Regions from separate parts of the Pseudarthrobacter sp. Y6 genome, predicted to be linked through region 2. Evidence: riboswitches for the same ligand, from Rfam matches in the RefSeq annotation. Region 2 holds a riboswitch; each other region holds the start of a gene.
What was found. Region 2 has a riboswitch for S-adenosylmethionine ahead of ACQCSW_RS08100 (aminotransferase class V-fold PLP-dependent enzyme). Riboswitches for the same ligand answer to the same signal wherever they lie in the genome.
Positions count from the first base shown of each region.

Region 1: it holds a riboswitch for S-adenosylmethionine, as region 2 does, so the genes downstream of both, metX (homoserine O-acetyltransferase MetX) here and ACQCSW_RS08100 (aminotransferase class V-fold PLP-dependent enzyme) in region 2, are expected to answer to the same signal.
Region 3: it holds a riboswitch for S-adenosylmethionine, as region 2 does, so the genes downstream of both, ACQCSW_RS19810 (DUF1737 domain-containing protein) here and ACQCSW_RS08100 (aminotransferase class V-fold PLP-dependent enzyme) in region 2, are expected to answer to the same signal.

Region 1 is NZ_CP189574.1:3,057,616-3,067,037, reverse strand. Features, by position in the region: gene ACQCSW_RS14770 (NAD(P)/FAD-dependent oxidoreductase) at 51-1,169, shown strand; gene hutI (imidazolonepropionase) at 1,182-2,393, shown strand; gene ACQCSW_RS14760 (DeoR/GlpR family DNA-binding transcription regulator) at 2,490-3,278, shown strand; gene ACQCSW_RS14755 (histidine phosphatase family protein) at 3,296-3,952, opposite strand; gene ACQCSW_RS14750 (CPBP family intramembrane glutamic endopeptidase) at 4,076-4,855, shown strand; gene ACQCSW_RS14745 (VOC family protein) at 4,980-5,618, opposite strand; partial or broken gene ACQCSW_RS14740 (PLP-dependent transferase) at 5,794-6,596, shown strand; SAM riboswitch class IV at 6,665-6,779, shown strand; gene metX (homoserine O-acetyltransferase MetX) at 6,792-7,907, shown strand; gene ACQCSW_RS14730 (hypothetical protein) at 7,935-8,138, shown strand; gene ACQCSW_RS14725 (helix-turn-helix domain-containing protein) at 8,208-8,390, shown strand; partial or broken gene ACQCSW_RS14720 (cupin domain-containing protein) at 8,302-8,622, shown strand; gene ACQCSW_RS14715 (alpha/beta fold hydrolase) at 8,667-9,422, opposite strand, start outside.
Region 2 is NZ_CP189574.1:1,696,890-1,706,311, forward strand. Features, by position in the region: gene ACQCSW_RS08075 (hypothetical protein) at 1-167, opposite strand, end outside; gene ACQCSW_RS08080 (fluoride efflux transporter FluC) at 210-608, opposite strand; gene ACQCSW_RS08085 (fluoride efflux transporter FluC) at 605-1,024, opposite strand; gene ACQCSW_RS08090 (metal-dependent transcriptional regulator) at 1,025-1,738, opposite strand; gene ACQCSW_RS08095 (class I SAM-dependent methyltransferase) at 1,770-2,528, opposite strand; gene ACQCSW_RS08100 (aminotransferase class V-fold PLP-dependent enzyme) at 2,631-4,049, opposite strand; SAM riboswitch class IV at 4,085-4,198, opposite strand; gene hisN (histidinol-phosphatase) at 4,355-5,167, opposite strand; gene rsgA (ribosome small subunit-dependent GTPase A) at 5,222-6,337, opposite strand; gene aroA (3-phosphoshikimate 1-carboxyvinyltransferase) at 6,321-7,721, opposite strand; gene ACQCSW_RS08120 (DoxX family protein) at 7,728-8,264, opposite strand; gene ACQCSW_RS08125 (sigma-70 family RNA polymerase sigma factor) at 8,581-9,360, shown strand; gene rsrA (mycothiol system anti-sigma-R factor) at 9,357-9,422, shown strand, end outside.
Region 3 is NZ_CP189574.1:4,094,725-4,104,146, reverse strand. Features, by position in the region: gene ACQCSW_RS19850 (endonuclease domain-containing protein) at 1-292, opposite strand, end outside; gene ACQCSW_RS19845 (glutamate--cysteine ligase 2) at 513-1,739, shown strand; gene ACQCSW_RS19840 (hypothetical protein) at 1,830-2,468, opposite strand; gene ACQCSW_RS19835 (LysE/ArgO family amino acid transporter) at 2,640-3,263, opposite strand; gene ACQCSW_RS19830 (LysR family transcriptional regulator ArgP) at 3,333-4,235, shown strand; gene ACQCSW_RS19825 (methyltransferase family protein) at 5,272-5,808, opposite strand; gene ACQCSW_RS19820 (O-succinylhomoserine sulfhydrylase) at 5,931-7,139, opposite strand; gene ACQCSW_RS19815 (rhodanese-like domain-containing protein) at 7,136-7,549, opposite strand; gene ACQCSW_RS19810 (DUF1737 domain-containing protein) at 7,546-7,803, opposite strand; SAM riboswitch class IV at 7,817-7,932, opposite strand; gene ACQCSW_RS19805 (hypothetical protein) at 8,059-8,562, shown strand; gene ACQCSW_RS19800 (hypothetical protein) at 8,683-9,422, shown strand, end outside.

The DNA of each region.
Region 1 (9,422 bases), 1.4 Mb from region 2:
TCCCGAGGGTGCCCGGCGCGGCCGCAGGGCAACTCTGCAAGGATGGAGCCATGACAGCACACTACGACGTCCTGATTGTGGGCGGCGGCATCGCCGGCCTGTCCCTGGCGTCCGCGCTCGCGGGCAGCTGCAGCGTGGCGCTGGTGGAGGCGGAGCAGGAGCTGGCGTACCACACGTCCTCCCGCTCCGCCCGTCAGCTTATTCCGAGTTACGGCCCTGAAGTGGTCCAGGAACTCACAGTCCGGACCCTGGAGCTGATGGCGGCCCGCGACGCGCAACTGCCCGAACCTGTCTTGACGCCGCGGAGTTTTATGCTCATCGGCACCGAGGAATCCGTCCGCGCCGAGGCCAGCGGCCACATGAGTGCCATCACGCATGACCGGGCACTGGAGCTGTGCCCGGCGCTGGTCCCCGGAGCTTTCTCCGCCGCAGGCCTGGACACCGGATCCTTCGGCTGCAACGCCCCGCTGCTGCTGGCCGACCACCGCCTGCGGGCTGAGGCCGCCGGCGCCGACATCATCACCGGCGCCCGCGTACATTCCGCCCAGCGGCTGGGCTCGGGCTGGGAGGTCGGCGCCGGGCAGGAAGCCTTCGAAGCCGGTGTGCTGGTCAACGCGGCCGGCGCCTGGGCCGATGAAATCGCCGTGATCAGCGGCGTGGAGAAGCTCGGGCTGCAGCCGTACCGGCGCACTGCGGCGATTGTCGACGTCGAACATCCACTGCCAGGGCACAGCCCCATGGTGGCGGCAGCGGACCACACGTTCTATTTCCGCCGGGAGGGCACCGACGTGCTGATCTCGCCGTCGGAAACGGTGCCCAGCGGACCCGAGGACGCCAGGCCGCGGCCCGGCGATGTCGAGCGGCTGATCGTGAAGCTGAACGAGCTGACCACGTTGGGAATCCGCGGAGTTCGGAGCGCGTGGACGGGGCTCCGGACCGAGGCAGCCGACGGCGTCCCGGTAGCCGGTTTCGATGCCGAAGCACCCGGGTTCTACTGGCTGGCCGGTCAGGGCGGTTACGGTTTCCAGACGTCATCGGCCATGGCTGAGCTCGCCGCCGCGCAGATCCTGGCCGGACAGGGCGCCGGGCACAGTGCCGGTGCGGCCCACCATCCGGCATCCCGGACAGCGGAGGCGCTGGCCGCCACGCGCTGGTCCGTCCGGCGCTGAACAATGGAACCCATGAGCACCCTGATCACCAACATCGCCGAGCTGATGACCCAGGACCTGGAACACCGCGTCCTTAAGAATGCCGCCGTGATGATCGAGGGCGAACGGATCGCCTGGCTCGGTTCCGCCGCGGATGCGCCGGCGGCCGACGACACCGTGGACGCCGGCGGCCGGGCAGTGTTGCCGGGCTGGGTGGATTCGCACACGCACCTGGTCTTCGCCGGCGACCGCACTGCGGAGTTCGAGGCGCGGATGGCAGGGGAGTCGTATTCGGCCGGGGGCATCGCCGTAACCATGGACGCCACCCGGCGCGCGTCCGATTTCGACCTCACCCGGCTGGCGATGGCGCGCGTATCCGAGGCCGTATCGCAGGGCACCACCTACCTCGAAACCAAGACCGGGTACGGGCTGGACATGGAGCACGAGGCCCGGAGCGCCCGGATCGCCTCCACTGTTGCAGACGAAGTCACCTACCTGGGCGCCCACCTTGTCCCCGCAGGCACCGATGCGGAGGCCTACACCGATCTCGTCTGCGGGCCCATGCTTGACGCCGTCCGGCCTTACGTCCGGTGGGCGGACGTGTTCTGCGAGGAAGGCGCCTTCGACGCCGAGCAGTCCCGCCGTGTGCTGGAGGCGTGCCGGGCCGCCGGACTGGGGATCCGCGTCCACGGCAACCAGCTCGGCGAGGGTCCCGGCGTGCAGCTGGCGGTGGAACTCGGGGCAGCCAGCGTGGACCACGTGAACTACCTGTCCGGGCGTGACGTGGCGGCGCTCGCGGAAAGCTGGTCCGGCTGGAACCCGGACACCGGCACTGGGGTCCGTGGCACCGTGGCAACCTGCCTCCCCGCGTGCGATCTCTCCACCCGGCAGCCGCTGGCACCTGGTCGTGAACTGTTGGATGCGGGGGTCCAGGTGGCGCTGGCCTCCAATTGCAACCCGGGTACCTCGTACACCAGTTCCATGGCGTTCAACGTGGCTACGGCGGTGCTGCAGATGCGGCTCAGCGTCCATGAAGCGGTGCGCGCCGCAACGTATGGAGGCGCGCTGGCGCTGCACCGGGAGGCAGGGCACGACGCCGATGGCGTACGGGCGGTGGGTTCGCTCGCCGTCGGGCACCGCGCGGACCTGCACATGCTCAACGCCCCCTCAGCAGCGCATCTCGCTTACCGCCCGGGCATGCCGCTCACGTACGCTGTGTGGCGGGCCGGTGCGCGGGCACGCTAACCAGGGCCGCACTTGGTGATTGCGAGGTGATCATTTGTGCCTGATATGATCAGATAACGTCATATTTTGGTGACTGTTTGACGCTGAGAGGCCCCCATGACCCGCACTGACCGCCTGACGGCCATCCTGGACATTCTCGCCAAGACCGGCCAGGTGGAGGTGGAGGAGATTGTCTCGCAGCTTGCGGTCTCGCCGGCCACGGCGCGGCGGGACCTGGACAGTCTGGCCAAGCGGCGGCTGCTGACCCGGACCCGGGGCGGGGCCACCACCGGCGCCCTGGCCTACGACCTCCCCGGGCGGTACAACCGCGACGACCACGCCGAAGCCAAGGAACAGATCGCTCAGGCCGCCTCGGCGCTGATTTCACCCGGCGCGGTGATCGGTCTCTGCGGCGGCACCACCAGCACGGCCTTGGCGCAGATTCTGGCCACGCGCGAGGACCTCAACGCTCCCGCCAACCAGTCCACACTGACGGTGGTCACCAACGCCATCAACATCGCTGCACAGTTGGCTGTCCGCCCCAACATCAAAGTTATGGTGACCGGCGGCATCCTGAACCCCCGCTCGTACGAACTGGTGGGCCCATACACCGACATCATCATGCAGAAGGTGGTCATGGACATCGCCTTCATCGGCGTGAACGGCATCGACCCCGAGGTAGGTCCCACCAACACGGGGGAGGGCGAAGCGTCAGTGAATGCCCTGCTGGCCAGCCGGGCCCGGATCTCCTATGTGCTGGCCGATTCCTCCAAGGTCGGCGTCAGAGCCTTCGCCACCATGGACGGCTACGCATTCAACCGCCTGATCACCGACTCCGGTATCTCCGCCGAGGACAAGGCAGCGTTCGAAGCCAATGGCACCGAAGTGATCGTGGCCCCGCACTAAGCGACCAGCAACAACCCCTAAAAGATCACCGGCGGCGCGTCCAGGACGGTCTCGTCCACGCGGCGGTCCACCCATTGGCTGAACGGAACATCGAGTTCGTACTTGCCCAGGTCGGTGCGCAGAAGGGTCCGCACGGCGGCATTGTCCGGGTTGTTGAGGGATTCGAAATACTCCACCGACCAGTGGAACCAGCGCATGCAGAACAGACGCATGGTCAGCCCGTGCGTTACCAGCAAGGTGTTGGGGGCGTAGCCAGGTTTCGACCAGTGGCGGTACAGCGTCTCCATAAAGGATGAGATCCGGTCGTAGACGTCGGAGCCGGATTCGCCCTCCCGGAACCGGTAGAAGAAATGGCCGTAGGCGTTACGGAGTTCCTTCTGGTCCTCGATGTCGCCGGTGATCTGAAAATTGGCCCAGTCCTGCTCGCGGAGGCGTGGCTCTTCGATCACCCGTTCCGTGAGATTGCCAAGGTTGAGCGCCTCCAGCGTCTGGTGCGCCCGAAGGTACGGCGATACATAAACGCAGACTTGGCGACCGTCCAACTCGCGGCGGATCCGTTCCCCGGCCGCCGTGGCCTGCGCCAGGCCCTGGGGAGTCAGTGGAATCCGGTAGTCCGGGACCCTGTTGTAGATGGACGTATCGACATTGGCCGCGGATTGGCCGTGCCGGATCATGAAGATTTTCCCTGGCGCGCTCATAAGCCCCAAGCATAGGTGCCGCCGCCGGCACAGGGCCCCTCAAAGTGCCGGGCCGTCAGGAATCAGCGAAGAACCAGAAACTACAGGCAAGATGGAACCATGTTGGTTCCCTCCCGCCGTCGGCTGCGGATTGAAGTCTGGATTGTGCTGGGTCTTTCCCTGGGGCAGTCCGCCGTCTACTCGGTGGTGCAGCTGCTGGAGAAGATGACCCGGGCCCCGCTGGCCGAAGGCACATCCACGCTGAACCGGTCGCAGAGCCCGCGCGAATACTTCGACCTCACCTATCAGCTGCTGGACATCATTTTCGCCCTGGTGCCAGTGCTGCTGGTCATCTACTTCCTCACTGACCAGCGGCAATCCGGTGCCGGCGTGAGCGCCCACGGCGGGTCCGCCTTCCGGAAGCTGGGGTTCAACTTCGCAAGGCCGGGCCGCGACCTGCTGCAGGGACTCGGCCTCGCGGCGTTGATCGGGGTCCCTTCGTTGGGCCTTTACGCCGCGGGACGTGCCCTGGGGATCACCACCGCCATCATCCCCAGTGCACTCGATTCCTACTGGTGGACCGTTCCGGTCCTGATCCTGTCCGCGCTGCGGCACGCCGTGGTGGAGGAGGTCATCGTGGTGGGCTATCTCCTGGACCGCTTCGGCAAGTTCGGCTGGAGCATGCCCCTGGCCATCTTCACCAGCTCGATGCTCCGCGGCAGCTACCACCTGTACCAGGGGTTCGGGCCGTTCATCGGCAACGCAGTGATGGGTGTGGTGTTCGCCTGGCTCTACACGAAGACCAAGCGGGTTATGCCGCTGGTCATCGCGCATGCGCTGCTGGACATCGTCGCCTTCGTCGGCTTCAGCCTCTTCGGCCGGGCTGTGGGCCTGGGGTAGGACAGTCGTGGTTCCCGTGCGGCACAGGTGTACTTACTCAGGTCCGGTTAAAAGGATTCGGCCGCCATCGGTGGGTGGCATCATTGGCACCCGCTGATGGCGGCCGAAGCTATTGAACGTGCAATCAGATGGTGACTGCTCCGGTAGCGGTTTCGAAGGTCACGGACAGGATGCCCGGGGTTCCATGCGGAGCCACCCAGTCAACGGCCACATCCTCCAGGGGCTTCTCGACGGGTTCGCCCAGCCATTCCGTCACGCGTTCGGCGGAACCGGCTATGGTCAGGCAGCTCATCTTGACGTTGCTCTCATAGGCGTTGGACGGGTGCAGGGCGGGGTCGCCCTCCCACTTGAGCATGTACGGGACCTGCGGGTCCGCGATCAGGCCCAGGATGCCGATCTGCTTCCAGACCAGCTCGCGGCCATCCGGGAACTTGCGGTTGCCGTTGACGGCAGCACGGCCCAGGCGGTCTTCAAACGGAGCGAGGTCGTCCACTTCGACGCACCAGCCCATCCAGCCGCCGCCGGCTTCGGACCGCGCCCGGACAGCCTGCCCGAAGGGAGCCTTGTCCGAGGCTGGGTGGTTCAGGACCTCCACGACTTCCAGGTATTTGTGGCCGGCGAGGGGAATGATCATGTTCCGGGTTCCAAACCGGGGGTGCACTCCACCCTTCACGGCTTCAACGCCGAGGGCGGACGAAATACGTTCGGTGGTGGCAACGAGGCCATCTTGTTCACAGGCGTAAGAGACGTGATCCATGCGCATGCCATCATCTTGGCACTTTGTGATCCGGCTCTCAGCTAAGGGTAGCCTTACCGGATTCCTGTTGCGTCACGAGTGGACATTCCGCCGGGAACGGGACTCAAAGCGGCCGGCTGACCACGTTCGTCACAATTCTGTTCCCGTCAGGGAAGGCTTCTTACACTGAACGCAACCGAGCAGCGCCGCCAACCGGTTTGCCCTCGCGGAGCTCGCCCCGACCTACACCCGCATCGGCAACCCAACGCAGGATGCCGTGGAACAGAGGATTGCCAGTCTGGAGGGCGGACTCACGGCACTGCTGCCGAGCTCGGGACAGGCCGCTGAAATGTTTGCCATCCTGAACATTGCCGAGGCCGGTGACCACGTCGTGGCCAGCCCCAGCCTGTACGGCGGGACGTATAACCTCCTGGCGCACACCCTCAAGAAGTTCGGCATCTCCGTCACGTTTGTGGCAGACCCGGACAACCTGGACCATTGGCGCGATGCCGTCCAGCCCAATACCAAGCTCTTCTTCGCCGAAGTGGTCTCCAGCTCCCGCGAGGACGTGCTGGACATCGAGGGTGTGTCCCGAGGCACGTGGCCAACGCCGTCGACGTCGCAGAGTGGCTTGAGGCAAGGGACGACGTCGAATCCGTCGCCTACGCGGCCTCCAGCCCTTGGTACGAGCGCGGCCGCAAATACGGCCCCAAGGGCACGGGTGCGGCGGTCGGTTTCAACCTGGCCGGTGGCGCAGAGGCCGGGAAGCGCTTCGTGGATGCCCTGGAGCTGCACTCCCATGTGGCCAACATCGGGGACGTCCGTTCACTGGTGATCCACCCGGCATCAACTACGCACAGCCAGCTTTCGCCGGAGCAGCAGGCCATCACCGGGGTCCCGGGACTCGTCCGCCTGTCCGTGGGCATCGAACACATCGATGACATCCTCGCCGACCTTGAGGCCGGCTTCCGGGCGGCCAAGGGAGCGGCAGGCCAGCAGCAGTAGGGCTCCCGCAAAGTCACAACCAGTCACATGCTTAGTAATAGACCGGGGCTGTTCGTACACTCGAAGCAGGTCATGAGTGCCAGTGACAGCCCCGGCTTGCTGGCCGGCAACCCTCTTTCGCGGCGGGGTGCCCCGGGTGAGGACCTGGCCTGCCGGTCAATTGACGGTGGGCAAGCGCGTAGAAAAGGTCCTTCCATGACGATTACGATTTCCCGAACTGCGGCCCCCGGGAACGGTGTGGTCCGTTACGCCAGCATTGGTGGACTCCAGCTCGAAGCCGGCGGGTACCTCCCGGATATCACCCTCGGCTATGAAACGTGGGGAACCCTCAACGCGGACGGCTCCAACGCCGTCCTGATTGAGCACGCCCTGACCGGCAGCACGCACGTGACGCGGGGCGACAGTGACGAGCCCGGGTGGTGGGAACAACTGGCCGGACCCGGTGCGCCGGTGGACACTGACCGGTTCTTTGTGGTTTCCATCAACATTGTCGGCGGCTGCTATGGCTCCACCGGGCCGTCCTCGGTTGCCCCGGACGGCAAGCCATGGGGGTCACGTTTCCCTTTGGTAACGCTGCGGGACACAACGGCGGCCGAGGCCAGGCTGGCTGACCAGCTGGGTATCCCGAGCTGGTACGCCGTGTTGGGCGGCTCCATGGGCGGCGCGCGGGCCCTGGAGTGGGCGGTCACCTACCCGGAACGGGTCCAGCGGTGCGCCGTCATCTCGATCGGTGCCGCCAGCACGGCCGAACAGATTGCGTTCGCCCAGGCGCAGACGCTCGCCATCCGCCAGGACACCAATTTCAACGAAGGCGACTACTACGGCGGTCCGCTGCCGGAGGACGGCCTGGCCCTGGCACGGCGCATTGCGCACATCACCTACCGCTCCGCCGAGGAATTCGATGGGCGCTTCGGACGGTCGGCCCAGCACCCGGAATCGCCGTTTCAGGCGGCAGCGCTGGGGGAGCGGGGCCGCTACCAGGTGGAAAGCTACCTGGACCACCAGGGCAAAAAGCTGGTGCGGCGCTTTGATGCCAACAGCTACATCGCCATCACCGACGCCCTGATGAGCCACGACGTCTGCCGCGGTCGAGGTTCGCTGAACGAGGCCTTGGGCCGTGCCACTGCCAGGTTCTTCGTGGCCGCCGTGGACAGTGACCGGCTGTACTTCCCGTCGCAGTCCCGTGAGCTGGCTGACGCGCTCCCGGGTGACGTGGACGTGCACGTTATTGAGGCTCCGATCGGCCACGACGGCTTCCTGACCGAGATCGGCCAGCTCGGCGTCCAGCTTCGGAACACGTTCCTGGACTAGGCCCAATGCCCTTTACTTTGTGGTTTTGTGACTTTTCTTGAGTGGCCAGTTGGACATTTTGCGTTTGACGGCGCGGGGGACGGCGCGTTGTCGGCGTTGGGGCAGGAGCTCGTGCAGGAGCTCGTGGAGGATTTCCTGGCAGAAAATGGTGAAGGCTTCAGCCAGTTTGTGAGGGGGCAAAAGCCGGGCGCGCGGCGAGGGATCGCCGTGGTGCCCGGAGGGTCCGTGTGAAGGAGAAATGGAGGGGGTCTTCGTCGAATTCTGCGGGATCTGGCCGCAGCGACGGGGCTTTCGGTCGGCATGCTAAGCCAGATCGAACGCGGGAGTACGGATCCCAGCCTCGCCACCATCCGCAAGTTGGCTGCGGTCTTTGGAGCGGATCTGGCTACGCTTTTTGCCGAGTCGACGCCTCAGGCGGTTCATCACTCCAAGCCGGAAATGCGTCCTGGCCTGGCAGCCGTCGGCGGGTACATCGCCCTATGAGCCGCTGACACCCGGCCCGACCGACCTCGAGGTACTCAAGGGCAGCCTTCTCCCGGGCGAGTCTACGTCCGACGACGCCTGGTCCCACCCCTCGACCGAGTGCACAGTCGTCCTCGCAGGTTCAATCACCGCGGAAATCGGCGGAGCGATATACGTTCTGTTAACAGGGGAAAGCGTGACTTTTGATTCACGCAGGCCTCACCGCTACTTCAACCATGCCGACGTTGCGGCGGAATTTTTGGTGTCAGTTACGCCTCCAAACCCCTCGAGACTGCGTCACATCCTGGTGCCCTCGGTTGTATCGGAGACGCCGTCCTTGTCCAGGCTTGACGGGCAGAGATTCTCCAGCCATTTCACAACTGCAGGCCAATGCGCTGCAGTCGGATCGATGACGTCAAAGTGTCCCAGACCGGCCGGCGTGTCAAGGCTGATTTCATCCCCCACAGCCTGAGCCGCCGCTGTGAAGTCCTGAGAGTGGGCCAGGGGAACACGCTCGTCATCCTGCCCGTGCACAACCAGGACGGGGCACCCAGAGGGCAGAACGCTGATCGGAGATGCGCGTTGGTATTCTGTTGGGCAATCAGCCGCGGTCGCACCCATGAATTCAAGGGCGGCGTCTTCTCCCAGGCCTTCGCGTTCGATGCGTACCAGGTCTGTCACCGGCGCCAGGGCGACAACTGCATCGAGTTGGTCGACAGAGAGCAGGGCGAGGTGCCCGCCAGCGGAGTGCCCGATGGCGATGACCGGCCCGTCCCAGCCCTTTTCAGCCTTATCTGCCAACAGGCAACCCAGGGCGGCCCGTACATCGTTCAGGGTCGTCGGCCAGCCGCCGCCGTTGCCGACCCTGCGGTATTCCACATTCGCCACAGCCCATCCCCTCGCGACCAGGTCCACCGCCAGCGGCTGCATCGAAGACCGATCAAACTTGGAGCGCCAGTACCCGCCGTGAATCAGGACGATGAGGCCGCGCCGACGAAGGGAATGACTTGGCGAAATCAGCTCCACCATCTGGGGGTCTTCCGGTCCATACTT
Region 2 (9,422 bases):
ACCGGACGCTTGCCGGTCCGGTTGGCCCGCGACTGGATGAGCCATACCGGCGGGTTGTCCAGGATTTCGCCCAGCTCCGCCTCAGTTAGTCGTTTCGGGATGCCATGGCGCTGGGCCATTTCCATCGGTACATCAAGGGCAATTGCCGCGTCGCGTCTGCTAATCATCAGAGTCAACGATACGGGACCGGGCCAAACCCGAAGAGCGTCCTACGACGCCAGGGCGATGCCCACGGCTGCCGCTCCGAATCCCCAGGCCAGGTTGGCGCCGATGTTCAGGGCTGCCGCCCCGAAACGCGACTCACTCAGGAGCCGCACCGTGGCGGTGGTCCAGGAGCTGAACGTGGTGAGGCCGCCGGCAAGGCCGGTGGCGACGGCCGTCTGCCACTCGGGAGCAAGGCCGAGCCGTCCGGTGATGCCGATGGACAGCCCGATGATCAGGCACCCCATGACGTTGACTGTCAGCGTGGCCCACGGCCAGTGCCGCGGCGTACCGCTGTGGCTGACGGTAGCACGGAGCCCCTCACGGTGAGCGAACCAGCTGTCGATGGCGAAGCGCAGCAGGGCGCCCGCCATACCGAACACTCCGACCAGGACCGCGCCCGTCATGACGCTGCCCCCAGCCGGTCGGCGAGCAGCCGCCCGGCCCGCCAGCCACCGGCCGCAGCGCCCAGGCCCAGCATCAGAGACAGCCCCAGATACGCAATCCACATGGGGTGTTCGCCGGTCCTGGCCAGCTGGTCAATCGAGAAAACTACGGCTGAGAACGTGGTGAAGGAGCCCAGAAGTCCTGGCCCGAGGCCGGCGCGGAGCCAGAATGCCGTCTGCGGCCGGGCCATCCAGACCGTGGTCAGGGCGGCCAGCACAAAGCTGCCAGCCGCGTTGATCCCGAGGGTGGTCCAGGGCATTGCCCCCGCGGTTTCCGGAAACGCGAGTCCCAGGCCGTATCGGAGTTCCGTTCCGGCCAGGCCGCCGGCGGCAACGGCCAGCCAGGCCCGCCAGTACGGAATGAGGGCGTTCGTCATTCAGCTGTCGCTGAGCGTGCAGCCGGTGTGGGGGTGGTCGCTGTGGACCCAGAGCGCAGCGGTGACTTCATCCGCGAGGTCGTAGTCCCGCTTCCTGCCGGCGTTGCTGATCCGCACCACCAGCGCGCCGCCGAACGGCTTGCGGCCCACTACCTCTACTTCGGCGTCGAGGTCGATTTCCTCGGCGGAAAGATACCGCAGCAGATCCGGATTCTCGTCGCTGATGCGGGTGATCCGGCCGGTGTGCCCGGGATCGAGTTCGCCGAGGAGATGGGCCTCTGGCAGTAGCACCGTGCCGTCCGCGGCGGGGATCGGGTCACCGTGCGGGTCACGTTGCGGGTTGCCGAGTTTTGCCGCCATGCGCTCAATAAAGGTGTCCGACACCGCGTGCTCCAGCAGTTCGGCTTCGTCATGGACTTCGTCCCAGCTGTAGCCGAGCTCCTGCACGAGGTAGGTCTCAATGAGGCGGTGCCGGCGCACCATGGACAACGCCAGCCGAACCCCGGAGTCCGTGAGGGTGATGGCGCTGTACGGCTTGTGGTCCACCAGGCCCTGGTCCTTGAGCTTGCGGACCATCTCCGAGACCGAGGAGTTGGCCACCCCCAGGCGCTGCGCGAGCTGTGAGGACGTGATGGGTTTGTCCTGCCACTCCGTGAAGCCGTAGATGACCTTGACGTAGTCCTCGATCGAGGAGGAGGGCGCGCTGGTCTTCACGTCTCCAAGCCTACCCGGTGGTCCGGGCCCGTCACGCCTTTCTGGCCCGCCACGTCAGCGTCAGGTACGGCAGGCTGATGTCCTCTTCCACGGCGTGCCCCAGATGCTCGTGCAGGTACCAGTCAAGGTTGGCCAGGACCTTGTTCCGGGTGACTTCGCCGGCACGCAGGTAGTAGCTGCGGGACTTCGTCAGTTCCATGATGTCCGCCGTGCTGAGGCTGTCCTCCCACCGCGTCACGTGGCTCTCTATGCCTTCAAACTCCGGCCCTACCACCGGGCGGAAGCCGGGCTTGTAGACGTCGCCGGCGTGCATGATGCGTGACAGCCGGTGGACCCACGGAACAGAGGTGTCCAGCTGGTTCCAGATCAGCCCCAGGGTCCCGCCGGGCCGCAGGATCCGCGCCAGCTCGGTGCTTGCCGGCAGCGGATCGCACCAGTGCCAGGCCTGCGCAACGCTGACGACGTCGAACGTGGAGTCAGCGAGGCCGGTGGCCTCTGCGGTCCCCTGGGTCGCGGCCACCGCCGGGTAGTGGGCCCGCAGCTGTTCAAGCATGTCCGGCGACGGGTCCACGGCAGAAACCGCCAAGCCGTGTTCAAGCAGCAGGGTGGTGAACTTGCCTGTCCCGGCGCCCACGTCTACGGCGTCCGTGGCCCCTGCCGGGATCAGCCAGTCCGCTGAATCGTCAGGGTAGCCAGGGCGTACACGCTGGTAATGTTCGCCGCCGTCCTGGAAACTCTGTCCGAGTTCCAGACGGCGTCCGTCCTCAAGCCTGGGGCCACCCCGTGCCATGCGGCCTCCCTTAACTGTGCCCATGAGTATCCTTAACTGTGCCCATGAGTATCCTTTGAATTTACCGCATGGGCCGCAGCTGCCAGGTCAGGAAAGCGTCAGTCAGTCGTCAAGGCACGGAGCCGCGCCGGCAGTGCCCGGCGTGTTGGGCGCCCAGTGCGGGTACGTGCGGGTGTCGTTGGCCGGAACCCAACGGCCCTCGTCCACCACGTAGTCCCAGCCCAGGCCGGTCCGGCGGAGTTGCTCAAGGCCGGCAAGGAGCCGCTGGGCATCCTCCAGCCGGGAACCCACGCCGAAGCTGGCCCGCAGCGAACCGGAGGGAAGGCCGAGGCGCTTGAGCAGCGGGTGCGCGCAGAAGCGGCCGTCCCGGAGGCCAACGCCGTGCTCGGCCGACAGGTAGGCGGCCACGAGTCCGGCGTCGTACCCTGCAACGGAGAAGTTCACCACGCCGATGGTGCCGGTTTCAGCGTCCGTGTCCGAGAAGATCTGGTGCACAGTGACGCCGTCGATCTTCCCGAGCCCGTCCACCAGGAATGACCTGATGGCCGCCTCATGGGCGTGCCAGCGGTCGTGGTCCAAGGACGCGATGACCTGGGTGGCGCGGGCCAGGGTGGCCGCGCCCAGGACGTTGGGGGAGCCGCCTTCGTGCCGGGCCGGACCGGTGGCCCAGCTGACGCCGTCGAGCTTTGCCTCGCGGACGGCGCCGCCGCCGGCCAGGTGGGGAGTGCCGGCGTCGAGCCAGTCTGTGCGGCCCACCAGGACCCCGGAGCCGAACGGCGCGTAAAGCTTGTGGCCGGAGAAGGCGAGGTAGTCGACGTCGTCGGTGCTGATATTGATGCGCCGGTGCGGCGCGAGCTGCGCGGCGTCCACCACGATCCGTGCGCCGTACTCGTGGGCGAGGGCGGCCAGGGCCTTGACCGGGAGGATCTCGCCGGTGACGTTGGAGGCGCCCGTGACCGCGAGGAGGCTGACGTTGCCCTGCTCAAGTTCGGCGCGGAGGACCTCGATGGTCCCCGAAATCGTGTCGGCAGCCACGACGCTCCGGTGCGGTACGCCCTGCCAGGGCAGGAGGTTGGCGTGGTGCTCGATGTCCAGGTAGAGGACATCGCCATTCGGCTGCCCGTCCGTCGCCGGCAGGCAACCCGCCAGCAGGTTCAGCGAGTCCGTGGTGTTCCGGGTGAAGATGACGGAGTCGTCCGGGCGTCCGCCCACAAAGTCGCGCACGATGTTACGGGCGTTTTCGTAGACGGAGGTGCTGATCTGCGACGCAAAGCCGGCGCCGCGGTGGACGCTGGCGTAGAACGGCAGGATCTCGTTGAGATAGGCGGACACCACGGAGAGGGCGGGAGCGGATGCGCCGTAGTCCAGGTTTGCGTAGCGGACATGGCCGCCCTGGATCAGCGGAGCCTGGATTTCCGCGCCGGTGACGGCGGAGAGAGGGCGCCCGGCGGGGGCGGCGGCATCGTTGAACAACGCAGCGGCGTCGGCGGCGGTTTTGGGGGAGACGGTGGCAGTTGTCACGGAGACCTCACTCTAAAAGGACTCCCCGTACCGGGAATCCGCGCTTGCCGTGTCCGTTCCGGACCGGCCTGGTCGTCACCCGGGGCACCCCACCGCGAATGGAGGGTTGCCGGCCAGCAAACCGGGGTTTAGCGCTGGCACTCGTGACCTGTTAAGAGCGTAGAACATGGGCCGCGGCAGGAAGAAGCCCGGCCGAATGTTAAGGACTTTGTTACGTGCATTTGAGTAATGACCAAAAACTCGAATATACGACGGCGGGCACCCCCTTGAGGAGGTGCCCGCCGTCGATAATTCGGTATAAGTGCCTAAAGGAGATCGTCCAGATCCGGGTTCAGCCGCTTGAGGACCTCTGAGTGCAGGATGGAATTCGTGGCCAGGGCGTTGCCGCCGAATGGCCCGTCCTCGCCCTCCAGAGAAGTGAAGCGGCCGCCGGCTTCCACCACGATGGGCACCAGGGCGGCCATGTCGTACAGGTTCAGTTCCGGCTCGCAGGCGATGTCCACGGAACCTTCGGCCACCATGCAGTAGGACCAGAAATCACCGTAGGCGCGCGTGCGCCACACGTCCTCGGTCAGGCCCAGGAACTCATCCAGGTTGCCGCGCTCCTTCCAGCCGCCCAGGCTGGAATAGGACAGGGAGGCGTCCGAGAGTTTGGAGACGTCCGAGACCCGGAGCCGCGTTGCGGCGGCGAGGGACTTGCCCATGTACGCACCGGAATCCTTGGCGGCCCACCAGCGTTTGCCCAGTGCGGGCGCACTGACCACTCCCACCACGGGTTCGCCTTCGTCCACGAGGGCGATCAGGGTGGCCCAAACCGGGACGCCGCGGACAAAGTTTTTGGTGCCGTCGATGGGATCAATGATCCAGCGGCGGGAGCCGTGGCCGGAGCTGCCGAATTCCTCGCCCAGCACGGCGTCCCGGGGACGCGAGCGGGAGAGCTGTCCGCGGATGGCTTCTTCCGCGGCCTTGTCCGCGTCCGTGACCGGTGTCAGGTCCGGCTTGGTCTCGATGTGGAGGTCCAGTGCCTTGAAGCGGCTCATGGTCTGGTCATCCACGGAATCGGCCAGCACATGGGCAAGGCGCAGGTCATCGTTGTAGCTCGAAGCGGGTTGGATCATGGTTCCAAACTACCGTCTCAGAGCCGCGGGGTTGGGGACGTCGGCGTTCCGCCGCTAACCGATGCTGCCCAGTTCCTTGGTTTCCTGGCCAACCAGGCGGGGATCCGTGCCCAGCAGCCGCCGCAGCGACGCGAGCCGGGCCGGGCCGGTGGGACCCGCCTGGCCGGCGGACACCCAGGCATCCACTCCGCAGTTGACGGCCGCGGTGTTGTGCTTGCAGCCACGCTCGCAGGCGTCCGTGCCCGGCTCCAGGTCCGGGAAGGACCGAAGGATCCGGTCCGGGTCCACGTGGGCCAGGCCGAACGAGCGGATGCCAGGGGTGTCGATGATCCAGCTTCCGGCCGGAGCGCCGGTCAGCTTCAGGGCAAGGGCCGACGACGACGTGTGGCGGCCGCGGCCGGTCACCGCGTTCACGCCACCGGTAGCCCGTTCGGCCCCGGTGAGGGCATTGACCATGGTGGACTTGCCCACGCCGGAATGACCCAGCATCACCGAGACCTTGCCCTCGAGGTACGCGCGGAGCTGCGAAACTGCGGCACTGTCCAGGCGGGCCGAGAGGCCGTCATCGGAGCGGGCATCGATACCTGAGGCCTCGGAGTCCGACGTGCGGCTGATGATCACCGGGAAGTCCAAGTGCTCATAGTTGGACAACAGTTCCGCGGGATCCTTGACATCCGCCTTGGTGACGAGCAGCAGCGGCTCAATGCCGGCGTCGTAAGCGGCCACCAGGGCGCGGTCGATGAAGCCAGTGCGTGGTTCCGGGTTTGCGGCGGCCACCACCACCACCAGCTGATCGGCGTTGGCCACCACCGCACGCTCGATCGGATCCGTGTCATCGGCGCTGCGGCGCAGCAGGGTCCTGCGGTCCTGGATCCGGACCAGACGTGCCAGGGTGTCGGGCTCCCCGGACACATCGCCTACAAGGGAGACGAAGTCGCCGGCCACCACGGGGGAGCGGCGCAGTTCGCGGGCCCTCGCTGCGATGATGATCCGCTCGTCGCCCGAGTCCTCACCGACGACGGCGGTGTACCGGCCGCGGTCCACGGTGATGATTCGGCCCGTGACGGCGTCGTCGTGGCTGGGGCGGTCCTTCGTGCGAGGCCGCGAGCCCTTTTTGCTGGGCCGGATCCGGACATCGGACTCGTCCCAGGAATCAGTGCTGCGTGCCACCGTTGGAACCTTCCGTGCCGTCGGGGGCAGCCGCGCCCTGTGCGAGCATGTCCGCCCACATCTGCGGGAACTCCGGCATGGTCTTAGCCGTGGTGGCGATGTCCTGGACCTCGATACCCGGAACTGCAAGGCCGAGGATGGCGCCGGCGGTAGCCATCCGGTGGTCCGCGTAACTGTGGACGACGCCGGCGTGCAGCCGTGCCGGGCGGATCACCAGGCCGTCGCTGGTTTCTTCGGCGTCGCCGCCGAGGCGGTTGATTTCGGTGACGAGTGCGGCCAGCCGGTCCGTCTCGTGGCCGCGAAGGTGCGCGATGCCGGTCAGCCGCGAGGGTCCGCTGGCCAGGGCGCAGAGGGCCGCCACGGTGGGCGCGAGTTCGCTGGTTTCGTCAAAATCGGCACCCTTGATCTCTGGCCCGCCGGTGACGGTCAGGACTCCGTTAGCCAGGCTGACGTCCGCGCCCATGTCCGCCAGGATGCTCCGCCAAAGGTCTCCCACCTGGGTGGTGCCGGTGGGCCAGCCGGGGATCCGCACGGTGCCCCCGGAGGCCAGGGCGGCGGCCAGGAACGGGCCGGCATTGGAGAGGTCCTGCTCAATGCGCTGGTCAAAAGCGCGGATGGGGCCCGGTGCCACCACCCAGTGGTTCGGCAGGGAATCGTCCACGGACACACCGACGCCGCGGAGCACGGCAACGGTCATGTTGATGTGGTCCAGGCTCGGGACCGCTTTGCCTATGTGCTCCAGGTGGAGTCCGTCGGTAAACCTGGCGCCGACCAGCAGGAGGGCCGAGACGAACTGGGATGACGCGCTGGCGTCGATCACCAGGTGGCCGCCCCGGACTTCCCCGGTGCCTTCAACGGTGAACGGCAGCGACGAAGGGGTTCCGCCGTCGTCCGCGGTCAGGGCCACCCCGAGGGCCTTCAGGGCCTCGATGATGGTGCCCATGGGGCGCTTCCGGGCGTGGGGGTCGCCGTCGAACACGCTCACGCCGTTGCGCAACGCCGCAAGCGGCGGAACGAAGCGCATCACTGTTCCGGCGAGGCCGCAATCAATGTGCGTCCGTGACGACGACGCCCCCTGGCTCAGGGGCGTGACTTCAAGGTCCGGGCCGAACGCACCGTCGCCGGGCACCTCCGTGATGGTGGCTCCCAGCTGGCGGAGGGCATCGATCATCAATGCAGAGTCCCGGGAATGCAGGGGAGCACGGAGGCGGGACGGCCCGTCAGCCAGCGCGGCCAGGACCAGGAACCTGTTGGTCAGGGACTTTGAGCCCGGCACCGTGACGGTGGCGTTGATGGGCCTGCTGGCGAAGGGGGCCGGCCAGTGCGGAACAGTGTCGGTGGAACTGTGTGAGTCGGTGGCTGCTGGCGGGGTGGAACCGGTCATCCGTCCTTACGCCCCCGTTGCGTGTTCCACGGCGCGGCGCACGGCTTTGTCCGCCTTGTGGAGCTTTTGGCCGGTGGTCTTCCGGGCATCGGCGGCAGTCTTCCGGGCGTCCGCAGCGAGGTGCTCGGCACGCCAGGCCAGGCCAGGCTTGCCGGCGGTGTCCACGGAGGCCAACAGGGCGCCGCCGCTGAGGGAAATGTTTTTGAGCAGCTGGTTCCGGCGGGCCTCGCGGCCTTCCTTGGTGCTGATGTCCGCGCTGCGCCATTCCACAAACGTGTTCAGTAGCGAGATGACGGTCAGAAGTGTTGCCGAGAGGCGGCTGAACTTGCCCAAGCCGAACAGTACGCCGGCACCCACCTGCGTTCCGCCCATCACCCGTGCCAGCATTTTTTCGTCGGCCTGGAACGGCAGAGACGCGGCTGCCTTCTGCAGGAGCGGCGAGAGCTGGGTGGCGGTGTCATCGGCGTTCTTCAGCTTGTCCAGTCCGGCGACTACGAAACTGGAAGCCAGCATGGGGCGGGCGAGAGTACGGACAAAGGACATGGATTTCCTCCTGGCTGGACGAACCGCACCGAATGCGGCGGAGTCCGTTCTAGTCTTGCACTTTTGAGGAATATTTGCCTGCCGCCAGCGGTTATGGATTGCGGGTCCGCTGAACACCGGACGAATTTAATCACCACGGATTGCCTGTCACGTATTTGCCTGGAACATCATGGCCTGACACAGAGTGGAGTTGCCCTTGAGGATATTGAAGGACGGGACGGAGCCCGCCGGACCCGTAGCACTGCAGACTCTGGAATCCGATCCTCCGGAGTACGGAACGCCGCGCGCCAAGGCCGTCACAGTAGACTTGAACGCAATGAGCACCCTGGATCCGGCCGTAGAGGCCATGTATGAGGCATCCGAACGCGACGCCAAAACAAGCAGCGAAGCCAATGCCAGCAGCGATGTGCCGGCAGGCAGCGACGCGCAGCCTGAAGCGGACGTCCCTGCGCCCGCTGAGCAACCCGTGGATGTGGCCACCGAATCAGCGGAAGAACGGCGGGTCCGTTTTGAGCGCGATGCCATGCAGTACGTGGATCAGCTCTACTCGGCCGCCATGCGGATGGCCAGGAACCCCGCCGATGCGGAAGATCTGGTCCAGGAGGCCTACACCAAGGCGTTCTCAGCGTTCCACCAGTACAAGCCCGGTACCAACCTCAAGGCCTGGCTGTACCGCATCCTGACCAACACGTACATCAACCTCTACCGCAAGCGGCAGCGCGAACCGCTGCAGTCGAACTCGGACACCATCGAGGACTGGCAGCTTGCCAGGGCGGAGTCGCACACGTCCCGCGGCCTGCGCTCGGCCGAGGCTGAGGCGCTGGACCACCTGCCGGACTCGGACGTCAAGCGGGCGCTCCAGGCCATCCCCGAGGAGTTCCGGCTGGCCGTGTACTTCGCCGACGTCGAGGGCTTCGCGTACAAGGAAATCTCGGACATCATGAACACTCCCATCGGGACGGTGATGTCCCGGCTCCACCGTGGCCGGAAAATGTTGCGGGACATGCTGGCGGACTATGCCGCCGAACGAGGATTCAAAGGCGCCGTCGAATCACAGGACACGGCCGCGACCACAAAACAGGAGAACAGGAAATGAGCGACTGCCAGGGATTGGGCGACTGCGATGACGCCCGGATGCAACGCATCTACGAATACCTC
Region 3 (9,422 bases), 1.8 Mb from region 2:
GGCCGTGCCTGGGTGAATGCCCGCCGCGTCTGTGTTTGCTGGCCAGGTGGAGGCAACCGGGTTTGTCTTTGAGCCACAGCCCGTAGCGGGACGCGCTGGATGCGCAGGTCACCAGCGAATCGTCGACGATGGCTTGCAGGAATTCGGCGTCGGCGCCAGGTAACGCCCAGACGCCCTTCCGGGGTTGGACGGCTCCGGCCGCTGCCAGACTCCGCACGGCGCGCTCGGAATAGCCTTCCCGGCGAAGCGTGCCAACCCTGGCCACGCCGCCCAGGGATTTCAGAAAGTCCAAGGGATCCATGGATCGAGCTAGCCACGATTCTGGCCCCGTTTGGAGAGTCAATTGGTGCCATGTGGATATCCCACGTCGGATTCTGCGCCATCATTCGCGTTGGCCCGGCTTCAGGACGCGGCATTCCGGGCCTTACCGCCCGGTCCAGGCCCGATGATTGAGCAGAATCCGCCGACCCCGCGGGCTGCCACGTCCTTGCCCGTTGCAGCACAATATAAGCATGCGTACATTCGGCGTCGAGGAAGAGCTCCTGATCGTTGATCCGGACACGGGGGAGCCGCTTGCCCTCGCAGATGCGATGCTGTCCGGCCGCCGGCTGGCAGCCGACGACGCCCCGGAACGTCGCTATGTGATGGCAGCCAAGGACAAAACCGCTCACGACGACGGGACGGGCCTGACTGCCGAGCTGAAGCTTGAGCAGATCGAGACCCAGACCCGTCCCTGCCTCGAGTACGCAGAATTGCTGCCGCAGATCCGGGCAGGCCGGCTGCTGGCCGACCAGGCGGCGACCAAAAACGGGGCAAGGGTGGCCGCGCTGGCCACGTCTCCGTTTGGCCTCGCCAGCCACACCACCCCGGACCCCCGCTATGCCCGGATGCTGGAACGCTTCGGCCTGACCGCGCAGGAGCAGCTGACCTGCGGCTTCCACGTCCATACCTACATCGAATCCAACGACGAGGGCGTGGCCGCGCTGGACAGGATCCGGGACAAGCTGGCGGTCCTCACGGCCCTGAGCGCCAACTCGCCGTTCTGGAACGGGATGCACACGGGATTCGAGAGTTACCGCACCCAGGCATGGAACCGCTGGCCCACGTCCGGCCCCTCGGCTATTTTCAGCACCTACTCCGCGTATCGGCGGGTGGTAACGCGCCTGTTGGACAGTGGCGTGCTGTTGGACGAAGGCATGATCTACTTCGACGCCCGCCTGTCCCGGAACCACCCCACGGTTGAGGTCCGGGTGGCCGACGTCTGCCTCCGCGCCGAGGACGCTGCGCTGATCGCGGTGCTGGTGCGGGCCTTGGTCGAATCGGCCAGCCGTGAATGGCGCGACGGCGTGGAGCCGGCCCCGGTGCCCACTGTGCTGCTGCGGATGGCGGCATGGCAGGCGAGCAGCAGTGGCCTGAGCGGTGAGTTGCTAGATTTTGGCACGTTCAGGCCGGCGCCCGCCGTCGACGTCGTGCGGTCCTTTGTGGACTACCTGGCGCCGGTCCTTGCCGAGCAGGACGAACTTTCCCTTGCCCGGCAGGGCGTGGAGGACATCATTGCCCGCGGCACCGGCTCCACCGAACAGCGCAGGGTGCGGGACGCGGTGATGGAAGAATCAGCGCCCGACGACGGCGGGCTGGGGGCCGTGGTTGCCCACGCCGTGGGTGTCACGATGCGCGGCACCTCCGGGTTGCTTGAGGCGGACGAAGCCCCGGAGCTGCTGCGGGTGCGCCAGTCCTGAGTTCCCCTGAACGTTTGCGCGAACTGGCAGGTAATGCCCTGTTTTTCGTGTTTTGGGGTCGTTATCTGCCAGTTGGCGCCAGCTCCAGCGTCAACGCCGGGGAGCGTACGTGTGGTCCTCGGAGGGAGCCAGGGGTTCTTCGTAGCGCATCAGCTGGACACCCACGGCGGTTTCTACCAGGTAGAAAACGAACGGCGGAATATCCTTGGTGCCGGCCAGAATGGCACCGAAGAGGGGAGCGCTGGCGGCTGCCGTGATGCCGGTCCAGGGTTTCAACGGAGTCAGCAGCAGCCCCGCCCCCAAGGCTGCGAGCCCAGCGATATGCAGCCCTGAATACGTAAGGTACGGCCAGTTGGAACCCCGCCGATGGGCGAACCCCTCCAGGTCCGAGGCGCGGTCCGCGAGTGCCACCACGAACAGGGGCGCGCCCGCGAGCAGGGCGGCTGCTGCGCCGGCGGCCAGGGACTTGGCGGGGCCGGAACGGATGGCGTGGGCGAACCGGACGAATCCGACGGGAACGGCCATGGTCCCGGCGGCCGCCAGGAATTGTCCGGCAACCCAGAGGCCTCGGTGGCGCTCCAGCATGGCCAGCCTGGTGGCCGGGTCACGGGTGGCGTGCACGTTCCCCACGAAGGAAATTCCGAGTCCCCAGCAAGCGCCCGCCGCGACGATGACTGCTCCGGCCTTTTGATACGGCTTGTTGCCCTGCAATGGCTGGTTTCCGTTCATGGCTGGCTCCCGGTGCGGCGGATGCGTTGGCCCAGCAACATCGCAGTGGTGACCATGAAGCTACGCCGCACGGCCGCCCAGGTCAACGGCGGTGCTCGAACGGGCAGATACGGCCCTGGTTTTCGCTGTGTGAGGGCCCCAAATGTCCGTTCGCGCCGAGAAGCGACGACGTCACGCACCGATCGCCAGGCGAATACCCAGCGTGAGCATGACCGCAGCGACGAGCCCGTCCAGGATGCGCCATGAGGAGGGTCGCGCAAAGGAGGGCCGGAGGACCCTCGCCCCGAAACCGAGCGCGCTGAACCAGGCAATGCTGGCGGCGATGGCTCCGGCTCCGAACCACCATCGCAAATCCTGCGCCTGCTGGTTGGCCACCGACCCGAGCAGCAGCACGGTGTCCAGGTAGACGTGCGGGTTGAGCCACGTCAGGGCCAGTACTGTGCTGAGGGCGGCGCCGAGGCCGACGGCGGGCTGCCGCCCCGATGCCGTCAATGTCCCCGGACACACCGCCCGGCGCGCCGCCAGGACGCCGTAGGCCACCAGGAAGGCGGCTCCGGCAAACCGGACCACGTCCACGATCACGGGACTCGCCTGGAGCAGCGCCCCCACTCCGGCGATGCCCGCTGCGATGAGCAGCGCATCGGAGAGGCTGCAGACCAGGACGACGGCGGCCACATGCTCACCGCGGATGCCCTGCCGGAGGACAAAGGCGTTTTGGCTGCCGATGGCCACGATGAGGGCGAGGCCCGTGCCGAAGCCCAGCGCACTGGGGCCTAGAAATGCAGTCAGATCCATATCCTCCAACGTACAGTCGGACTTATGATTACTCCAGCTAAATATTCTTAGCTCTATTAAGGAAAGCTAATGAAGATGTTCCAGTTTGAGCAGCTCCGTACCTTCGCTGCAGTCGTTGACGAGGGGACGCTGGAGGCGGCGGCGCGGAGCCTGTACGTCACGCCGTCGGCCATTTCCCAGCGTCTCAAGGCGATGGAGGACGCGGCTGGCCAGATCCTGTTGCAGCGCACCAACCCCGTCCGGCCCACAACAGCCGGGGAAGCCATCCTGCGGTTCGCCAGGCAGGTCCGGCAGCTTGAGTGGGACGCCCAGCAGGAGCTCGGCGAGAGCCGGGACCGGCCGACGGCGCCCATCCCCCTGGTGGTGAACGCGGACTCACTCTCCACCTGGTTCATGCCTGCACTGGCAAGTCTTCCGCCGGACCTCGGCGCTTGCTTTGAACTACGCAGGGAGGATGAGCAGCATTCCACCCAGCTCCTGCGGACGGGATCGGTGATGGCCGCGGTAACCGCAACGCCGGAACCGGTCCAGGGCTGCAGCGTGGAACCGCTGGGTTCCCTGCGGTACCGTGGGGTGGCAAGCCCCGCGTACGTCCTGCGCTGGTGGCCCGACGGGCCGGAACTTGTTGCAGGGACCCAAGCTCCGGTGGTGGACTTTGACCGCAAGGATGACCTGCAGGACGCGTTCTTCCGCACGATCACCGGCGCGGAACTGACCGCGCCGCGGCACTATGTGCCGTCGTCGGCCGAATTCGCCCAGGCTATCCGGCTGGGACTGGGATGGGGGCTGCTCCCGGAGCAACAGTGCCTGCCAGATCTCCGCAGTGGTGCCCTTGTGGAGTTGGCCCCCGGAAGCCCTGTTGACGTGTCCTTGTACTGGCAACGCTGGAAAATCGACTCCCCGGTGCTCAACCAGCTGACCGCCGCGGTCCGGGAGACGGCCTCCCGGCAGCTGCGCCGGCCAGGCGCCTGACCCGGCGATCGCCTGTCCCGTCCATGACAGGGGATGCGTCCGGCAACGCGGCGTGCCATACTTCTCTGCACTTTGCAAGTGCGGACGGATAGCGGGAGCCATGCTCGGCGTCGGCGAGGCTTCCGATGGTCTCGCCGCTCCGGCCATGGCTGGTTAGAGGGATTATTGGCCGTCGCGTGGAAGAATCACTGCGTGGATGCCCCGGACCCCCCGACAGTGAACTGGCCCTCATTCCTCTTCGCGTTTCTTGTCGACTCATTCCTCGTGTGGGTCCCGGCCGTCTCTGTATTCTTTCTCGCTCCCGGACACCAGCTTCCGCTCGCCGCGGGGACCGTACTGGCCACAGTGGCAGCCAACTGGTCGCTCTTTGCCCACGGAACCACCCTCGGAACCCATCTGTGCGGCTTTCGGATCCGGACCCGCAACGGACAGGCACCAGGGCGCACTAACGGGCTGATCCTCTCCTTGTTCACGTTCGCATCAGCGCCGGCAATAGTGCTTCTCTTAGCAATCACCTTCGCTCCAGGCATTGAAGCTTCCGGCCCCTGGGGAAGTCCAGCCAGCTACCCACTGCTCGGGGAGCGGACCAGCAGACGTAGATTTCTTCAAGCCGCAGACAACTGCTGGGAGCGGTGGTCCTGATCCGTCCGTCGCATTACGCGGCCGGGACCCGACACCTCAAACATCAATGCGGCAGGCTAAGTCTCATGTCCATCCGCCACTTCAGACGCAACGCCCGTCCTGATACACCAGACGGTGAAACGGCCGACGGAGAACAGCGTGACGGTCCACTGCCCATTAGGTGTCATCAAAGCCATTCCAGCACCTTGGTTTCGGATCAACTCTGACTGTCTTTGTCCGACTGATATCCCGAGAACCGGGCCCGACTAGTGCTGGATTCTTTCCAAATGTTCGAAAGATTAAGCCCAGCAGCATGGTTTCGATCCAAACGCTTTACTAAGTCCAGAAATCGTGTGAAGCTGCATCAGCATTCCGCTGGGGGGAATGAAAATACGAGCAATCACCATGGCCACGGTTATAGCCATTTCTTCCGAGCCCGTGGCATCCACCGGGGATGAAGTGGCCGTCCGGATCGCCATCCAAGGCGAAGGCGAGGCACGTACCGGGGCACGGACAAGCAGTACTGGCTGAACTCCGCCGGGAACCACGCCGCCAGGACCTCTTCTTCTCGAAGCACCCCGCGGTGCACTGCGCCGGAAGCCACCGGGAGGGCCGCAACCATCCAGGCATCATCGCGCAGCAGCCCCACTCCCAGGTGCGCCAGGGCCCAGCCCACGTACATTGGGTTCCGCGAGAGCGCATAGGGCCCGGCGGTCACCAACGCATCGGGCCGGGCCAATCGTGTGTTCCGGGCAGCTAACCACGCCCCCGTGACTGTTGCGCCACCCGCCGCCAGCGACGCCGCGCCGATGGTCCGTACCAAAAAGTGCGGCCCGCCGAGCCGGAGCGGCATCAGGCGCTGAAGGACCACGCCGGCCGCGATACCCGCGAGGTTCTGCTCCGGCAGCGGGATGTTGGACAGCAGCCGGCCCCAGTCCGGGGGTGAATTCATACGGTCCTCCCAGCGCGAACGTGCAGATAAGCCCCTCAAAACGCCTGGAACAGGGCATTATCTGCCAGTTCGCGACACCAGTCGCGACACCGGTTCGCGACACCCGTTCGCGCCAATCAGAACTAGATGTGCTTGAGGGCCTGCTCCAGGTCACCGATGAGGTCGTCCACGTCCTCCAGGCCCACGGACAGCCGCACCACGCCGTCGCTGAGCCCGATGGCGGCGCGGCCCTCGGGTCCCATGGCGCGGTGCGTGGTGGTGGCCGGATGGGTGATGAGTGACTTCGTGTCGCCCAGGTTGTTGGAGATGTCGATGATCCGCAAGGCGTCCAGCAGCGCAAAAGCGGCGTCCTTGCCGGAGCGGTTGGCCGTCGTCGCAAGTTCCAACGTGAGGACGGTGCCGCCGGCCTTCATCTGCTTGGCGGCGAGCTCGTACTGCGGGTGCGACTTGAGGAGCGGATACTTGACCCAGCTGACAGCCGGCCGCTGTTCGAGCCATTCGGCCAGCCGCAGCGCGGACGCGGAGGAGTGGTTCACGCGCAGGGCCATGGTCTCCAGGCCCTTGGTAAGCACCCAGGCGTTGAAAGCGGAGAGGGCCGGGCCGGTGTGCCGCATGAGCTGCTTGACCGGGCCGTCGATGAACTCCTTGGTGCCCAGGATGGCGCCGCCCAGGACGCGTCCCTGCCCGTCGATGTGTTTTGTGCCGGAGTACACAATCACGTCCGCGCCCAGCTGGCCGCAGCGCTGCAGCAGGGGAGTGGCAAAGACATTGTCGACGACGACAGTGGCCCCGGCGGCGTGCGCCAGCTCGCTGACCGCGGCGATGTCCACGATTTCCTGCATCGGATTGGACGGCGATTCGAAGAACACTGCGGTGGTGGGCTCCGACAGGGCGGCGCGCCACTGCTCGAGGTCCGGGCCGTCAACAAACACGGTTTCCACGCCCCAGCGCGGCAGGATCTCGTTCAGAATCACAAAGCAGGACCCGAACAGAGAACGCGCAGCAACCACCCGGTCCCCGGCCGCCAGCAAGGCACCCAGGGCGGTGAACACAGCTGACATGCCCGACGCCGTCGCAAAGCACGCTTCGGTGCCTTCGAGCAGGCGGAGTCGTTCCTGGAAAGTGGCCACGGACGGGTTGCCGTACCGGGAGTAGACGAAGCGTTCGTCCTCGCCGGTGAAGGCACGCTCGGCGGCGGCAGCGGACTCGTAGACGAAGCCCGAGTTCAGGAAGACCGGCTCAGTGGTCTCCTGGAAGTTGGTGCGGTCCAGCCCGCCGCGGACCGCCTGCGTCTCGGCGCTCCAGCCGGCGGCGTCTTCGTTGAAGGTCACTTGGCGATTCCCAGGTTGGTGGGGAGGCCGCGGTTCTTCCAGCCGTTGACGGTGCGCTCGCCGTAGCGGTCCGGCTCGCCTTCGAAACCCTCCAGGACGTTGTAGCAGGTGAAGCCGGCCTGCGTCGCAGCGATGGCGGCGGCGATGGAGCGCTGGCCCGAGCGGCAGAGGAATACCAGCTCCGCATCGTCGTCCTCCGGTGCCTGCTGTGTCAGGTCGGTGATGAAAGCCGGGTTGGGGATGCCGCCGGGGAACGTCCACGGGATGAACAGGGGATCGTTGTCCGTGGCCTTGGTGTCGGGGATGCCGATGTGGGCCCATTCGCCTTCGGTGCGGACGTCCACCAGGATGGCGCCCTGTTCGAGTTTGGCCCAAGCCTGCTGCGGGGTGAGGTCTCCGGCGTAGCTCACGCGTGGCCCTCGCCGTCGAAGTCGAGGTCTTCCACGGCGGTGGCGACGGCGGCATCCGCGCTGGCGATCGCAGCCGGGAGTATCAGTGCCTGCGCCACAATCACGCCGGTGCCATTGAACGTCGCCGAGGGGCTGCCGTGCAACACGTAGCCCTCAGCCAGGGCGGCAGAAATCCGTTCGCAAAAGGCCCGGTCATCAGGTCCCGTGATGAGCCGGTAGGACAGTTTTTCTTCAGGGGCAGGTGCGTCAGACACGACGGATCTCCTTTTCTCACGCTTGCAGCTCGAATGGGTCGATATGCCGAGTATTCACCTGAGGCACCCCGCCGCGAAAGGGAGGGTTGCCGACCGGCCAGTCAGGGCTTGGCGCCGGTTCTCATTACTCCCCAAAAACGTAGCACCCGCCCCGCCCGGCCGCACGGCCGCCGTCGTCATCTTCCGTAATCAACGCAACTTTCCGTGACCCCACCGTGCTTCCGCAACACCAGCGAACGGCGGGACAATCGGGTCATGGGGAACAGCCGGGGCAAATCACTGACGGGCGCCTGGGCGGCGCGTGCTTTGGCCGTGACGCTGTGCGCCGTGCCGGTGCTGGCGGGAGCGACAAGCTGCCGGAACATCTTCGCGCCACCGCCGTGCATGCCGCCGGAGTTCTCCGTCTCACCGGCCACGGCGAAACCCGGTGAGCAGGTCACCGTCAGCGCACCGGACACCACCTGCGACGCCCGCTACGGCGCGGACGCCCGGATCCAGGTGACGGTCAAGGACGCGGCCGGGACTGCGGTGCTCGAGGAACTGGCGCCCATGTCCGACGACGGCGCCTTCAATGTTGTGTTCACCGTCCCGGCGGCCATGGCGGCCGGGACAGCCGCTGTCACCGCATATCCCTCCGGCGTGGACTGGTGTGACGACACCGGGGTCAACAACCGGGCCGCGCAGGGGCCGCCGGAACTGGTCCGGGTTTCGTGTGCGGAACGCGTGGTGCCGCTGGTGGTGCTTGCTCCCGGAGGTTGATCCGGATCAGGGTGATCTGAACCAACAGGGCGATCTGAACCAAAGGCCGGGACCGATAGAGTTTGGCTGGGGCACCGGTCACCATTACTGAAGCAGCCGTCCTTGGGGGTTTTCACCAGCATGCCAACAGCCACCGCATCCCGGCGCGTGACCAGACCGGCGGCCACAACGCGTCTTCACCCACTGCCGGCCGCGCTCCTGCCGGCCGGGCTCCTGGCGGCACTGCTCCTGGTGCTCACCGTGATGCCTGCGGGTACCGCCCGCGCCGCTGCGCCTGCCCCCGGGGAAGGCAAGCCCCTTCTGGGCGCTGTCCTGGAGTGGGGAGAGGACTCGGCGCAGGGCTTCGCCGAACGGTTGGGGGCTTCGCCCGCGCTGCTGGGCCACGATATCTCCCTCCCGGTCCGGTCCGGCGAGGAACAGGACATCCGGGAATTCCTGGGCCAGGCCGGCGGCCTGGGGTCCCACGCGATGCTCACTGTGCGCCCCGCCGTGGCGTTGGACCAGGTGGATTCCGCCGCCGCCGAAGCCTTCGCAGGTAAAGTCCAGGATTTGGCGGCCCGTTTCCAGGGCACGCTCCTGATCAGGTTCGCTCCGGACATGAACTCAAGCTGGCTGGGATGGGGACAGCAGCCAGCCGCCTACAAGTCGGCGTTCCGGAACGTGGCCGCAGAGTTCAAAGCTGCCGACGACGCCGGCACCGTCATGGTGTGGCAGCCCTACCTGGGGCGGGACTACCCGTTCGACCGCCACCCCAACGCGCCGGCCCCGGGATCTGAAGGCTTTGCTGCGCTGGACACCAACGGTGACGGCAGCTGGAACGGATCTGATGCCGCCTATGCGCCCTACTACCCGGGCGACGA